DNA from 3 places in the Paenibacillus sp. P32E genome. Region 3 is predicted to be linked to each of the others. Evidence: a T-box and tRNA genes for the amino acid it is inferred to sense, from the RefSeq annotation. Region 3 holds a T-box; the other regions hold tRNA genes.
What was found. A T-box is a leader RNA that pairs with one kind of tRNA and senses whether it is charged. The one in region 3 lies ahead of leuS (leucine--tRNA ligase), so its partner is inferred to be a tRNA-Leu.

Region 1 (5,265 bases), on a different contig from region 3:
ATTCTTCGGCAGGTCTCCTGCAACGTAAAGCCTTCACGGAGATAAAGACGGGCTGCATCCAAGTCAACAGTTACTGTTCCTGTACGTCTCCAGCCCGACGTATTCATCACTACAAAGGGCAACGCATCGTCTCCATATTCCGTAAAAATCGATGTATCTACAGCATCAGCGATATACTTTGCACAATCTTTAACGATGCTTTCAGCAACGTGGCGGCTTTTATCAAACCTGGTGATCATCTCACGGTGCACTTCATCTACACTGCACCCGCAAATACTATCATGCGGATGATTCTGCATTAAGGTCTTCCAAGCATAGGTGAATAGATGGTGGGGATAAACTTTACCAGCAAGATTCGCGATGGAAGCTAGCGGCTCCGCTACCTTTTCCAAAAGGGACTGTCCTACCTGGTTCATCTGTTTCAAATAAATGCGGGCTGAAGCTGTGTTCACAAGTGTGCCCCATCCATCCGTACGTCGACTGCGAAGTTCACCCATGACTGTAGATAATCCGGGATCTACAGACGACTGCTGATGGTTAAGCTCCGCAATCAAGGCACTTAAATAATCAGGGAAGTTCGAATGAACGAAATCCACGTTCGGGTATAAGGCCTGGGCTGTACGGATAGCCTCTGGCAAATCAAGCTGCAGCGGCTGATGGTCACAGCCATTCATGAACAATAGCTGATCTGTTGAAGCATATTTTTCTGCATCTGCCAGCTTCCTGTCCCAGAAAGCCCTGGCCTCTGCTTCATCCGTTGGCACTTCATTTCCGTTAGAATACCAGTTGGCAAACAAAATCCCGAGTACTTTGGAGCCATCCGGGCCTTCCCAGATCAGTTCAGAGAAGGAGGACTCATAATCTCCATCAGAAACCGTATTATTGAATCCTGTAGGCTTCACTCCGCGCCCGAAGAAAACGTTGGTGATGCCGGATTGCAGCATAAGCTGCGGAGTCTGGCCCACCAGGCCGAACGTATCGGGAAAATAGCCTATTTTTGCCGGTTCCCCGTACCGTTTGGCATCCTGATGTCCGATTTGCATGTTACGTACATTCGCTTCTCCGCTTGTCAGAAACGCATCCTGTAAAATATACCAGGGCCCGATCAGCAGACGGCCTTCCGTGATACATCTCTCCAGTCTTTCCTTGTTCTCCGGACGAACCTGAAGATAATCCTCCAGAATAATCGTCTGTCCATCCAGATAGAAGCTTTTAAACGCTGAATCTCCTTCCAGCTTATCCAGCAGCGAATCCATCAGCTGTACCAGGCGGACGTGATGCTTCTCAAAGGGTAAATACCATTCCCGGTCCCAGTGTGAATGAGAAACGATGTGAGCCGTTCTTTTGCTAGTCATAGTCTATCCTCCTCTTTTCTTAAGCTTCTTCTAACGGATACAACTTCATATAATTGAGGAGCTCTTCCACTGTAGTAAAGGCCAGTCCGGTCACCGTATCGGCGCAGCCATAGTAGATAGCAATTCGTCCTGTTGCCGAATCCGTCAAAGCCGCACAAGGGAAAGTCACATTAGGGACATCTCCCACACATTCGTACAGGGTTTCAGGACCGAGAATATAGTTGCGCGAGCGCGCCTTAACCTTCCAGGGTTCAGCAATGTCAAGCAAGGCGCAGCCCATGCGGTACACATACCCGTTACAGGTATTAATTACGCCATGATAAATCAGCAGCCAGCCCTTGTCCGTTTCGATTGGCGTAGGACCCGGTCCGATCATGAATACTTTACCTTGTCGTAAAGAAGTCATTAGAGCAGAAATCCTGCGACTGAGAATGGAGCGTGACAGAATTATCGAACGCAGAGAGTGAACAAGAACCGTTCGTCGTGAAGTCGGTACAAGCATCATTCCAAGCGTATCGGAAACCTCGAATCTACACGAAAAAGAGGCACCGTTAGCAAAATGTTAGCAATCCATCTTAAAAACAAACAAGGGTTCCAGCTCTAATGAGCTGAAACCCTTGTTCTTCTAGTGCCGAGGACGGGGGTCGAACCCGTACGGTACTCACGTACCGCAGGATTTTAAGTCCTGTGCGTCTGCCTGTTCCGCCACCCCGGCATGGTTGGTGCGTTGTTTAACGCGACAAGAAATATGATATCACGTAACTTGTGAATACGCAATCAAAATTTTCGTTAAGTTGTGCTTAACAAAAAGACCCGCTCAGCCGGAGCTGCTGCGGGCCACTTGTATTGCAGGACTAACGGCGTTCGCGTTCGCCGCTTTTGCTTCTCATGCCAGCCAGACCGAGCAGGCCGACCAATCCGAGCCAGCCCCAATTGGAGCGGTTGTTGTCGTTGTCTGTTGCGTTGGTCGTCGTGCTTGTGGCCCGGTATCTGCCAGTTGTCGTGGTGTTGGACAGTGGAGAGACAGTGGTGTTGTCACCAGTGCGGATCTTGTCTCTCATGATCGTATCATTGTTACGCAGGGTGCCGGTGGTGTTATTCATCATATGGTCATTGGTGGAAGAACCGTTATATACCGGTGCCGTTCCACCCATACCGGTAGTACCGGAAGCACTGGATGCATATCCTACACCCAGCAGACTCATGGACAATACAGTGCCGCAGGCAAGACTTGTTATCAGCTTGTTCAAGATGTGATACCCCCTTGTGTGGTTTGTCGCTGATAATTTCCCCCTTAGGCGCCTAAACTATGCAAGTAATTTTTACACAGTCACCACATTCACTGTCTTGCTGACAGGATCATAAGAAACCTTGGCCCCGAGCGCTTCAGCCAATGCCCGCACGGGAACATAGGTGGTTCCATTATCCAATACCCCAACCGTAAGCTTCATCCCATTCAGATTAATGGTAACTTCCACATCCTTGTTCACTTCAGGCTCACCTCCGGTGATCCGGCTTAAGGTTTCCTTAACCTGCTGGGCGGTCGGACGCTGACCTTCCTTAAGCTGTGCAATAGTCAGGCCAAAAGCCAGCTGCAAATGCGAATAATCCTTAAAAGAAGTCCAGTCCCCACCCCATTCGAGTCCTAGCTTTTTCGCTTCCTGCACGACCTCCTGCCAGTCTGCCAGCTTATCTCCATTCCCATCCCTGTTCGTGTCCCAAGAGACGTTCTGCCCATCCGGCAGCAGCAGCGCGAAGTCCATCGCCAGGCCATAATTATGATAGCTGCTGCCTCCCTTGGCATTGGTTACAATGCTGCCCTTCTTGGTTCTCCCTTGTGCGTACAGCGCATTCTGTTCGGCTATGGTACGCATGCCCTGAGTAATGACAATGGAGATCCCTCTGGCATAACATCGCTGTATCAGGACATTTGCAGCCGCCAGCAGGACGGAATGAAGACCGCCGATCCGGTCTGCCGATTTACTTTTCAACTCATCTATAGTCAGCATCGAATCCCCTCCTGATATAGTAAATGCCCTAGAATCCGCCGTTGCTTGTACCTTCTTACTTCATTGTAAAAGAAAAAACCCCGAACGATGCGGGGCCTGAGCATCTTGCCTATATGGGTGTGCGTTTACCACCATCTGCCCGCCGCTTTCCGGGATGATTTCTACCCAAACAGGCTAAGATAAAAGTGAAAGGTGGGATAACAGCATGGACATCCACAGTGACAGCTACAAAGTCGCGGCATTGAGTGAACAGGAGGATGCGGTGGAGATCATCCGCCAGGCCGAAGCGGCAATTGCTCAAATGAACGGCAATAAGCCAGTGACCCTGATTGCTTATGAGAGAACAGAAGCCCATTCCACAAATAGAGAATAGGGCTTCATCTAATGGGTCAAGGCTGGCCCTCAGACGATGTATGCCTCCACAATATCATCCACATCAATCCACTTCCATTCCTCCGCCCACTGCAGCTTGATCTCGCGCGAGTGGGTGTGAATGGAGGTCACAAAGCCGTTCAGCTGCTTATTCTCAAAAGCATCAAACAACACCACCGTTACCCGGACATGACTCCGCAGCGATAGCGCCAGCGTGAACTCAATCTCCTCCAGCTTCTGCTCGTTCAGAACCGGCTTCATGCGGCGAAGCATTTCCCGCTTATCATTCCAAATCCGGCTCTTGTGCTCCGGCAGCATCATCCGGCTGCTCTCCCATAGGCGGTTCCCTTCCAGCTTTTCTCCCATTGCCGTTCCTCCTTCCATGGTGTTCTTAAATCGTTTTACAGGTTGCATCCCCACCATACACGAACGTATGTTTGTATTATACGCCCATCTCCGCTTTTTAATCAATCACAAAATAATGTATGCAGCCGCAATGGAATGACAAGAGTGAAGTCCAGACGTTTGAATCTCTGTCTGGTACGTTCCCAATAGCTAACAAAAAGACGCTCACAGTTATTCTGTGCAGCGCCTTTGTTTGTGCCTTAATGTAAGGAAGTCGCTTATGCGGCGTTCCTTTTTTTACTTAACGTCAGTGACCGAAGTACCTGAACCGGACTTTGTATTCTTGTCCGTAGTGTCTGTATTTGCTTGTGTGTCTGCAGCGGTGCTAGTATCTGTACCAGACAATGTTTCTTCCGCCGCACTCCCCTTCTCGATCAGTCCTGCGGCTACTCTGGCTTCATTCAGCTTGGAGATGCCGTACAACATCGCCACATCCGCTTGCTGGTTCATATCCTTGAACTCATCGGCTGTAACGTCCGGGGAAGCCGCACTTTTCGAGGCCTGCTCCTTGATGGAGTACGCGCTCTTAAACGCAATCATTGAGTCTTTTAGCAGCTTTTGAATATTCTCTGGCAGGCTTTTGGAAATTTTCACATCTTTGACTTCATCAGCGATATCCGAAGCCGTGTCCTGAAATTGATCTATTGCCTTTTCCAATTCCTTGTCCGTTGCTTTTCCTGACGAAAATGAGGTTAAGGTTGTGTTGAATGCGTCCAACGAGGATTTTCCCATTTGATCAAATTTTGTCATTTCATTATAAAAGCTTTGTACCTTCTCCTGCACTTCTTCGTGGGAAGCTGGTGCCGAATTATTGCTGCAGGCGCTTAGAACCATAACTACCATTAGTAATACTGCCAGTAAGGCTTGTCTCATATTTAAATCCCTCCAATTAACAGAATAATATCGAGTATTGTAAAGTGCAACTGAAAATAATGTAAAAATAGCAGGAATGGTATATTTGGCGGAATTGAAGCGTATCCATTCAGTGAAAACAAGTAGAAACGGTGATTCGTCCTTTTAAGGGAACTACCGTTTCAGCGAGAAATAGAAGGATAATGTATAGCGTTGAGCATATAAATTCCAAAAAAAAAGACCGCCAGCAGTGTCTGGAAATCTCTGTTTAT
Region 2 (5,265 bases), on a different contig from region 3:
CTGCCACAGCCACGCAACATCAATATGGGTATGACCAACGGCTGTAATCGTCATGTCAAAGGTTTTGGGCATAGCATCCACAGCGCGGTTCAGGCTGGCCCCGGCACGGTACAGGGACATTTCGTGGGCCTCTGATCCGGGCTCCGACCAGTCAATTTCACGAAAGGCGTCGTTCAGCGCTTTTTTCAGCCATTGCTTCTCCGGCTGGTCGCTGCCCAGATACCGGTACGTGTCCAGCGCCGCCTGTGACAGGTAGCACAAATCATCAATCGTTTCATCCAGGTAGCCAATCATCGCTTCGCTAATCCGGTGATCCTGAATAACGGCGGGGCCTCCGCCCTCAAGACCAGACCACAGCCGGAAGACAAGCTCCACCGTCTGCCCGCTTAACTCCGGCCCAAAAATAACCTCCCTGTGATTGTTATCCACGCCCTGATAAGGCTCCCCGTTCACAAACAGCAACGATTCAAACCCCGAGTTGTTAAAGCTCCCCGACTTGCCGAAGTCGAACCTTCCGGCAATTTTGAAGCCGGGTGTACTTATAGGCATCTCGACCACAGTACGCAGCCAGACATAACGGTCGCGCCCGCGCCAGTGCTCCTCCAGCTTGATTGTGCCATCAAAGGAAACGGCCTCAGGATACACACCGTTAGCCCCGTCCTCATCCTCTGCGAATTCCAGTTCCTCAATCTCCAGCAGCTTGCGGTACCTGTACTTTCCAATCTCCGCCTGACGCCGGATCAGCTTCTCTTCGGTCAAAAACATGATCACCACTCCTTGTATCCGCTTTCATACAGCCAATATAGCAAATCCCTCCCCTCAAAAACTACGTTATATTTGCTATGATCCCCCTCATACATTGCATATCTTGCTTTTCTGGATTTATAATAGGTCCATACTACAGATTAAGGCGGCGACCAGGATATGCTTGATAGCGACTTGTTGTATGAGCAAGGATATAGCGTAAGCATCAACACACCGGCTGATTCGCTTTTTTATTATTTTGATTATGACCAGCGGTCCCATAACATCAATATGGAGTTTCAGCATTTTCATGACTTTTACGAGATTCATATATTAATGGATTCCAGAGCCACCCATATGATCGAGGGGAATGCGTATGCCCTTCAGCAATATGATATCGTTCTGCTTCGTCCGCACCGGCTGCACAAGACACAATATCCGGTAGGTCCGCCCCACAAAAGGCTGATTATTAACTTCGCGATGCCCAAAAATATACCCGGTCTAGAAACCGCTTACAAGAAGATGTTTCTCTCTTTTGGAGAGGAAGTGCCGATCTACCGTTTGAGTGGCGAGTCACGGAGAGCCGTTTTTGATCCTCTTAACTCCATCTTCACCTTGTCACATGGCGCTTCTCCCCTGAATCCTGTACTGATTCACAGCTTGTTTCAGCAATTTCTGTGTGCCCTGTACCAGCAAAGAGAGCGGAACAGCTATGTCCTGGAAGAAGTGGGGAATTCCATCATGCAAAAAATATATTCGGTCACCGCATACATCCACAGTCATTTCAACAGCGAGCTGTCTCTGGATTCGATCTCCAGGGAGTTCTACATCAGCCCTTATTATTTATCACATCAGTTCAAGACGGTCACCGGCTCTACACTGACCGAGTATATCCAAATGACCCGTATCCGCAATGCCCAGCAGCTGCTGATCAGCACCCGGCTTAGGATTTCCGTGATCGCTGAACAGTGCGGCTTCAACAGCTTCTCCCAGTTTAACCGGGTATTCCATAAGCTGAGCGGCATGTCTCCCTCCGGGTTCCGCAAGCAACAGGCCTCGTCCCCTTCAGCCTCAACCGCGCTGTCCTATTGAACGGAAAACAAAAAAAAGCTTCTGCGCTGCCCAGATGAGCAGTACAGAAGCTTTTTTGTTAGTATGCGGTCAAGAGGACTCGAACCTCCACGATATTGCTACCACTGGCACCTGAAGCCAGCGCGTCTGCCAATTCCGCCATGACCGCAAATTAATGAAATGCAACGCAAGAAGTAATATATCATGAATCTGGCGAGAGAGCAAGCGTTTTTTTATTCCTTTTGAGTTGCTGTCCGAATTGTCAAAAATATCGACTTTTCCTTGCTTTAGGCTGAGCAAATTATAGCTGTGGCATCTTAAACATTTTCTATATACTTGCTAATAATGAGTAATTATTAATTTCTGGGGGAATGCACATGAATGAACGTAATGATACAGAGGGATTTATATTGATTGTTTGGGTTTGGAATGCTGTTATTCAATTCCTATCGAGGATTTCCGTCTTCGATATCGTCAGAAGGAGTATTTCCTTTGCTAGCTGGGAAGATAAAAGGAAGTATCTGTTCGTTGATATCTGGGTATTGGCACATACTCTGCTTTCAGTCCTGTCTATAATTATTATGAGATACAGCAGCATTGGCGTTATTAAGCAAATCTTGTTTTACTACGGAATATTAAGGGTCTTTGAGATATTTATTTATCAATTAAAAATCAATCTGCTGGATAACTATGAAGAGAATGCTACCCTGCGCAGCTATAGAAGATCTATCCTCTTGCTTATACATAATTTTATGGAAATTATATTTTGGTTTACCGCTTCATATGAATTTCTAATGAATTGGTTTGACGTGGCGGATCGCAGTACCAGCTTAATTCAAGCCTTTTATATGAGCTTTGTTACAATGACTACGTTCGGGCCTCCTAATTTCAACATCGATAACAATCCAGCGATGGTGATCATAATGATTCAATCCGTGCTGGGATTATTTATGACGGTGGTTTCGATTGCCAGATTCATATCTATGCTTCCCACGCCTAAATCACAGGTCTTAATTGAAAATAGAAATGATACCCCGCTGTCCTGAGGCAGCCTCACTATCTAACCAAGAGAGGCTCTCCTCCCGTTACAGATCATAGCATCCAGTTCAACCTGTGGTTGCTTTTTTCCGCTTCTACCCAACCATTAATCCATGTTCTTTCAAGAGGATGGAATTATAATAGACCTACGACGTCGAATCAAACCTTGGGAGATGTACTATGATCAGCAGCGAACAAGTAGGCAAGCGGATTGCCAGACTCCGTAAAGAAAAACACATGTCACAGGAACAACTGGCGGAACAGCTAAATGTTAGTCCCCAGGCAGTTTCCAAATGGGAAACGGGTAAATCACTGCCCGAAACCACCACGCTTCCACTATTATCCAGCATATTGGGCCACTCTATAGACAGTATTTTGCTGCCCCAAAAGCTGGTCGTACTTAGCGCTGTCTATACCGATGGCCAGGAGGCCTATGATGTCACCCATTTTGTTAATCAATTCGTTGTCGGCAGCAGATTGAACCTTGCGGTCAGTAAGTTAACTTTTCCCGAATCCATCAAGAGCGACCGTCTGAAGCTGCTGCTCCTGAAATATGAGACTCCTTCGGGAGTCTATGCTACTTATGTGCTGAACGACAATCTGCTTACCCTTGATATTCATTCCACAGGCTATGCTGCCAGTCAAAGCGAGCTTGATATCGTATTCGCCGCCTACGGCAATGAACAGGCGAGCCGCAATGTACTAAACAAGATGAAGCATTATGCGTTTTTTCAGTGGAAGCAGTTCACCGCCAGCCACGAGCTTTTTCCAAGTCTGATCGACAATGATGGCAATGACTACCTGCTGCTTCTATATCTGAATGAGGAAGGCATTCATGCGTTAAGCTGTGCGGAAGGCGAGCGGATTCACTATACTCCAGACCGGACCCGGCTCTTTCGAATGGAATCTCCTCAGGAGCACTGCATTATAGAAGGGGTAGGCCGGCTGGGCTTTGGCAAAGACATGGACTGCTCCTGGGCCGGGGCACTTCTTTTGTCTCTGACAGCAAGAGGAGTGGATACTACCTACGAGCAGATTATGGGTGTGTCGGGGGCGTGCTGGAGAATTTCTTTTACACCTATGTGGGATTACAGCTCGGCCGATGCACTTGTGGCCTATAACTACTCCGATCCGGCGTTTAGCGCCTATGGGCTAACTGCCACTTGGGCCAACCATCTGAATCCTGAAGAGCGCAGATTGGAAAAACACAACATCTTGGAGAGCCTGCGTAATCATCAGCTTCCCATAGCCATCAACCTGCGGGTCGCTCCCGAATGGGGGGTGATCACCGGGTATTTGGATGCTGGCGGTACTCTGCTGTGCCGCAGTTATTTTGACGATGAAACCTTTGAGGAGCTTCGCAATGATCCGGAGTTTCTGGAAGACATGAAGGTCAGCAAGGGTTACCTGAACGTGGACCATTGGCCTTACATGCTCGTTCGTATAGGCAGCCAGGGGCATGTCCCGTCAGCATTAGTTAATCTGTATGCTTCGCTCAAAATTAAGGTGGATTCGATGAATACTGACGGGAATAGCGGCTACAGCCTTGGTTACAAGGCTTTTGAGGCCTGGCAGGAAGGGCTCTTGGAGGATGCCTGGTATAGGAACGCAAGTGACAAGAACTTTGCACGCAGACTGGGGGTGAACCACTTTTGCATGATGGGATTAACCGATGCCCGCAGAAGCGCTGCCGCTTACCTGCAAGAATCCCTGCCGCTGCTGGATAACCATCCTGGATCCCGGGCTCTGTCCGAACTGGCTGAATTGTACGCACAGATCTCCTTGCTGCTTGCAGGCTTTTACAAATGCATGACTGATCCCGCTTCTGTCAAATCCGGTTCCTCTAAGCAGTCATGGACCCGTGAACAGCGGGAACAGCAAGCCGAACTGCTTCAGACAGTGGCAGCTTTGGAATTTCGCGGAGAGACACTTGCTAAGGAAGTACTTGGAACATTAGCTGAAAGATTTTAGTGTACTTAAAGACCTAAAGAGAAGCGCAGGAACGCTTCTCTTTTTTTCGAGTAATCCTTTTGCCGGGCTTCAATCTTCAATGGGCAGCTTCTTTACCGGCCGCAGCACCGCATACCCGTATCCCTCCGGGAAGTGGCGCTGATAATCCTGCTTGGAGTCCTCGTCCCACTGGTAGCCCATACTCTCCGGATTATAGCTCCAGGCTACCTGCTCGACAGTCCGCATCACCTCACCGTTATCCTTCAGATAATCAAAGGGCGGGTGGAAGAAGACCAGGTACTCGGATTCCGGGATCTCTCTGACCTGCATTCCCTCAGGGATTTCCCCGTTATAGTCCTCCGCCACAGGGATTCCGTACAGGTACCCTTTTTGCCCGTTCTGATAGAACCAGCCCGCCGTTTGGCCAAGCTGTCCAGGCAGAGTATGATGAGATATACTTTC
Region 3 (5,265 bases):
GAACAGGCGCCATACGCGGGAGAGGAAGCGGTGAATGCCTTCCACACCTTTTTCATTCCATGGCTTCGTCGCTTCCAGCGGCCCCATGAACATCTCATAGACACGCAGCGTATCCGCGCCATATGCCTCCACAATTTCATCCGGGTTAATGACATTGCCGCGCGACTTGCTCATCTTCTCATTGTTATTCCCCAGGATCATGCCTTGATTCACCAGCTTATGGAACGGTTCCTTGGTATCCACTACACCGATGTCATAGAGAACCTTATGCCAAAAGCGTGCGTACAGCAGATGCAGTACTGCATGCTCGGCTCCGCCGATGTACAGGTCAACGGGCAGCCATTCCTTCTGCTTCTCCGGTGAACACAGCTCCTTGTCATTACGCGGATCGATATAACGCAGGTAGTACCAGCAGCTGCCGGCCCATTGCGGCATGGTGTTCGTCTCACGGCGTGCCTTCATGCCGGTCTCCGGATCTATCGTTTCGACCCACTCCGTCACATTAGCCAGCGGGGATTCTCCTGTGCCTGAAGGGCGGATCGAATCCACTTCCGGCAGCAGCAACGGCAGCTGATCTACAGGGACCGTCTTCATCGTGCCGTCTTCCAGGTGCAGAATCGGAATCGGCTCGCCCCAATAGCGTTGGCGGCTGAACAGCCAGTCGCGCAGGCGGTAGGTTACTTTGCCTTTGCCGCTGCCCTTTTCCTCAAGCCAGGTGATCATCTTCGCAATCGCTTCTTTATTGTCCAGACCATTCAGGAATTCGGAATTCACATGAGGTCCGTCGCCGCTGTAAGCCTCTTCTCCGACATTTCCGCCCTGTACTACTTCAACGATCTTCAGACCAAACTGCTTGGCGAATTCCCAGTCGCGTGTGTCATGTCCCGGCACCGCCATGATGGCTCCCGTTCCATATCCGGCAAGCACATAATCAGCGATCCAGATCGGCACCTGAGCACCATTCACCGGATTAACGGCGTAAGCACCCGTGAAGACACCGGATTTCTCTTTAGCCAGATCCGTACGTTCAAGGTCGCTCTTGCGTGAAGCCTTGTCGCGGTATTCCGATACTGCCGCCTTCTGCTCATCTGTTGTAATAAGATCAACCAGCTTATGCTCCGGTGCCAGTACACAGTAGCTTGCTCCGAACAAAGTATCCGGGCGGGTCGTGAATACCTCCAGACTGGCATCATGACCTTCAATGGCAAAAATCACTTCGGCACCCGTCGACTTGCCAATCCAGTTGCGCTGCATATCCTTGATGCTTTCTTCCCAGTCCAGCTCTTCCAGATCCTCAAGCAGGCGTTCAGCGTACTCCGTAATTTTCAGAATCCACTGGCGCATCGGTCTGCGGACCACAGGATGGCCGCCGCGCTCGCTTTTTCCGTCGATAACCTCTTCGTTTGCCAGAACCGTTCCCAGTGCTTCACACCAGTTGACCGACACCTCTGCCACATAGGCCAAGCCACGGTTGTACAGCTGGATAAAAATCCACTGTGTCCATTTGTAATACTCCGGATCGGTTGTGCTGATCTCGCGGTCCCAGTCATAGGAGAAGCCCAGCGATTTGATCTGCCGGCGAAAATTATCAATGTTCTTCACTGTAATCTCGCGTGGATGCTGTCCGGTATCCATCGCATACTGCTCTGCCGGAAGTCCGAAGGCATCCCAGCCCATCGGGTGCAGCACATTGTAGCCGCGCATCCGTTTGTAGCGGGAGACAATGTCTGTCGCCGTGTAGCCTTCCGGGTGGCCTACATGCAGCCCTGCGCCTGAAGGATACGGGAACATATCCAGTGCGTAGAATTTTGGCTTGTTAACCTCTTCACCTGTCTTGAACGTCTTGTTCTCATCCCAGAACTTCTGCCATTTCGGCTCAATCACCTGGGCGCGGTAGCCTGTGGGGGCTGTTGTGCTTGCTGCTTTGTTGTCGCTCATTGTATGCTCCTCCTTGGAGTGTTGCTTACTTAGTTAAAACTGCTGCGCTTAAAAGAACGCCAGGGAATGAACTCTACTGCAAAAAAGTTTTGGGCTTCCGATCGCTGTTATTCTCTGATTTCTTGATTTGAACCGCACTATGCGGTAGAAATCCGAGAATAGCACATGCTTCCGATGTGAGCTTTCCTTGGGAAAGCTTTCAGGCGAACACTTTGTTTCTACAGCTCCAAAATTTTTTTTCGTTCCGTTTCCCTGTTACTTTTTAAATCCACCCGTTTTGCCTGACGGGCAGCCAAGTCCAAGATCAGCTCAGGATTCGCTGTTCCGCTGGATATGGCCCCAATACCGCAAAAAAACCTCCCATCCCTAGCGTATTATCGCTAGGGACGAGAGGTTTGAATTCCCGTGGTACCACCCTAGTTAGCGGCTGGATATTCTTTACCCTGCCACTCACTTTGACACCCGGTAACGGGGGTGAATCGACGACGGTTCAGGCGCGGTCTTCAAGCCTCTGCTTGCGGACCCTGCGGCTTAACGCCGTTACTCCGAGGTGAGTTCATTCTTCTCCGTTAACCGGCTCGCACCCTGTGCCGGCTCTCTGCAATAACGGTCTCACGAATTAATACTCCTCTTCATCGCACTGCTATGCTTACTGATTATTAATCAGTAATGTTCCCCACATTATATACAAAAGAAGCAGTTAGAGTCAATGATTTCCGCTTGCGGCTGCAGTGAATCAGCAATCTATGAGCGATACGCCCTCATAATTCGGCTTACACCGGCTTCCGACGTATATAATACGCGAGAAAATGCTGAATCACTACTTTGCCGGCCGCGAAAACCGGTACAGCCAGGATCAGACCGATCATTCCAGCCACTTCTCCACCCACCAGCAGCGCAAAAATAATCAGCAGCGGGTGCAGATGCAGCCGTCGTCCCACCACCTGCGGCGAAATGACGTTGCTCTCCAGCATCTGGCAGAGGGTGTTAACCACAGCAACGAGCAGCACGAGGCGAAGCGAGAGGGTCGAAGCCATTACAATCGCAGGTGCTGCACCCAGAAACGGCCCCATATACGGAACAATGTTGAATACCGCCACCACACAAGCAAACAGCAGCGCGTAAGGCATGCCGATAATCGCATAGCCGATGTAGGCCAGTACCCCGATAATCAGACAGACCAAAAACTGGCCACGGATGTAGTTGCCAAGCGCGTCATCAATATCCTTAAGTAGCTTGACCATATACTTGCGGCGCGAGCGTGGCAGACAAGCGACAACGGTCCGTTCGAATACATCGAAATCCTTGAGAATGTAGAACACCAGAAAAGGCACGATAAACGCATTGAACAGCAGACCAATGGTCGAACCAATGTTATCGAGAAAATGGGAGATTCCTGCAGCCAGTCGGTTTTCCAGCTGAAAAAACCAGTTATTCATGCCCATCTCGACACCAGGCGGAATCAATCTGTTATTCATGTTACGCATGAGTCCCTGTGCATGCAGTGTCATCTCCGGCAAATGCTCGTTCAATTCTTCAAGCTGCTCGATGAACATCGGAATCAGATTGATGGCAATAACTGCGAGCGAGGTCAGAAATACGGCATAGATGAGCAACACGGCAACACTGCGCGGCATTTTTCTTCCGGCGAGCATACTCACTACGGGATTCAGCACATACGAGATAATCATAGCTGCCAGGAACGGCGCAAGGATGGCTTTGAGAAAGACGAAAACTCCCATTAACATCGGACGGAGGAGCCAAACGAAATATAATATGATCAGGGCAAGCAGTACTCCGATCATCCGGCGGAACCATTTACTTTGGGACCATTGCTCCATGAATGTACACTCCCTAGCGGTAATTCTGGACTGGCTTCCTAGATAAGTATATGTATACCCGCAGCAAAATAACCGCCGTTTTCTCGTTCTTGCGGCAGCTTCCTTTAGAGATTCTGTGATCTTCGCAAAAAACGCCCAAATCCCCTGCCGCATGTTGCTGCAAGGAGTTTTGGGCGCATTAGGCAATATGTAATTCTGCTCCTGAACCAGTTGTCACTGATTTAAGAAGACGCATGAATCTGCGGGAAATCCTGGGCAATCTCTTCCCCGGAGAACAAATCGTCAAGCGAGCTGAGTGTGCCGTCTTCTTCAACCTGATACACGGACATTTTCTCGCCGTTGACCGTCAGTTCGATGAAGCAGCCCCAGCAATAGAACTGGTGGGAACCGATCTTGCCGATATCCTTGGAGTTGCAGTTTGGACACTTCATATAAAACATTCCACCTATCCGTTAACAATATTAATGGCTTTTTGAAGCCGTTCTTCGCTCATCGCGGGAACCAGTACGGAATTCTCCCCAATGGACATTCCATCAGAACAAGGCAGCCATTTGCGGCCTTCGATCAAATCAGTTACTAACCCGTCACTGATTTCCAGCGCTACTATTGTGTTTCCCAACTTTTGGTCAAAATAAACATCAGATACGCGTCCGAGGATTGTTCCGGATGCCGTAAGCACCTGAAGATCCTTTAATTTATTTTTTCCCAAAAGAAATGTATAGGGTATATGGTCAGTGTCGGCCTTCACAATCGACTCTTTACTGCGGATCATGACAGCATCCTCGCCATAAGCGACGATATCTTCCCATGCCACAACTTTCACATGACTGGAGAAAAAAGTTTTACTTTCCAGTTCAATACCCGTTATATTCCAGTTTGAATCCAGTAAAACGTCGACAATTTTGCCAATTTCGTTACCTTCTTCAACCTCGTATACAGCCAAGCCGATCATTTCTTGAAGTTTCATGGCTGTTTATGTCCCCTTTTACTTTGAGTGTACTTACGGGTTCCCTTAGGTTGAAGAGCACTCAAACTGTAACGGCAACGAGGCTACATTTAGCCTAATCCTTTTTACGCAGTCGGTTCAGGATGGTTTCAACTTTTTGGGCCACGTACTCCATTTCTTCATTAGTATTACCCAAACCTGTGCTAAATCGAATCGCAGAGTTCAAAAGATCCTCCGGAAGCTTCATCGCCTGAAGCACATGCGAGATTTCCAAAGAACCTGAGGTGCAGGCTGAACCGCTCGCGGCAGCAATCCCCTCCATATCAAGGTTCATCAGCAGCACATCGGTTCTTGCTCCGGGAAAGCTCAAATTCAGTATCCCGGGCAAAAATTCCTGCCTGTCACCGTTAATCACGTAGCCCTTCCGCCCGATCCGGCGGTCCAGCTCCTCCAGCAATGCTGTCCGCAGCATAAGTGCCTTATCCCTGCGCTGGTCCAGCCCGGTTACTGCAAGCTCCACTGCCTTGGCAAACCCGGCTG

Region 1: it encodes a tRNA-Leu, which carries the amino acid that the T-box ahead of leuS (leucine--tRNA ligase) is inferred to sense. The anticodon was not compared.
Region 2: it encodes a tRNA-Leu, which carries the amino acid that the T-box ahead of leuS (leucine--tRNA ligase) is inferred to sense. The anticodon was not compared.

The regions. Positions count from the first base shown of each region.
Region 1 covers NZ_LVYY01000013.1:312,121-317,385, forward strand. Annotated here, with positions in the region: partial or broken gene A3848_RS14375 (alpha-mannosidase) at 1-1,355, opposite strand, end outside; partial or broken gene A3848_RS14380 (glycoside hydrolase family 130 protein) at 1,375-1,728, opposite strand; tRNA gene A3848_RS14385 (tRNA-Leu) at 1,985-2,070, opposite strand; gene A3848_RS32975 (WGxxGxxG family protein) at 2,210-2,605, opposite strand; gene A3848_RS14395 (M15 family metallopeptidase) at 2,678-3,364, opposite strand; gene A3848_RS32320 (hypothetical protein) at 3,570-3,737, shown strand; gene A3848_RS14400 (YolD-like family protein) at 3,767-4,102, opposite strand; gene A3848_RS14405 (hypothetical protein) at 4,379-5,014, opposite strand.
Region 2 covers NZ_LVYY01000077.1:98,000-103,264, reverse strand. Annotated here, with positions in the region: gene A3848_RS30495 (alpha-mannosidase) at 1-765, opposite strand, end outside; gene A3848_RS30490 (helix-turn-helix transcriptional regulator) at 925-1,836, shown strand; tRNA gene A3848_RS30485 (tRNA-Leu) at 1,901-1,984, opposite strand; gene A3848_RS30480 (ion channel) at 2,193-2,861, shown strand; gene A3848_RS30475 (helix-turn-helix transcriptional regulator) at 3,034-4,824, shown strand; gene A3848_RS30470 (AraC family transcriptional regulator) at 4,894-5,265, opposite strand, start outside.
Region 3 covers NZ_LVYY01000018.1:58,065-63,329, reverse strand. Annotated here, with positions in the region: gene leuS (leucine--tRNA ligase) at 1-1,938, opposite strand, end outside; T-box leader at 2,318-2,583, opposite strand; gene A3848_RS17980 (AI-2E family transporter) at 2,712-3,779, opposite strand; gene A3848_RS17975 (hypothetical protein) at 4,001-4,210, opposite strand; gene A3848_RS17970 (PRC-barrel domain-containing protein) at 4,225-4,746, opposite strand; gene A3848_RS17965 (cysteine desulfurase family protein) at 4,841-5,265, opposite strand, start outside.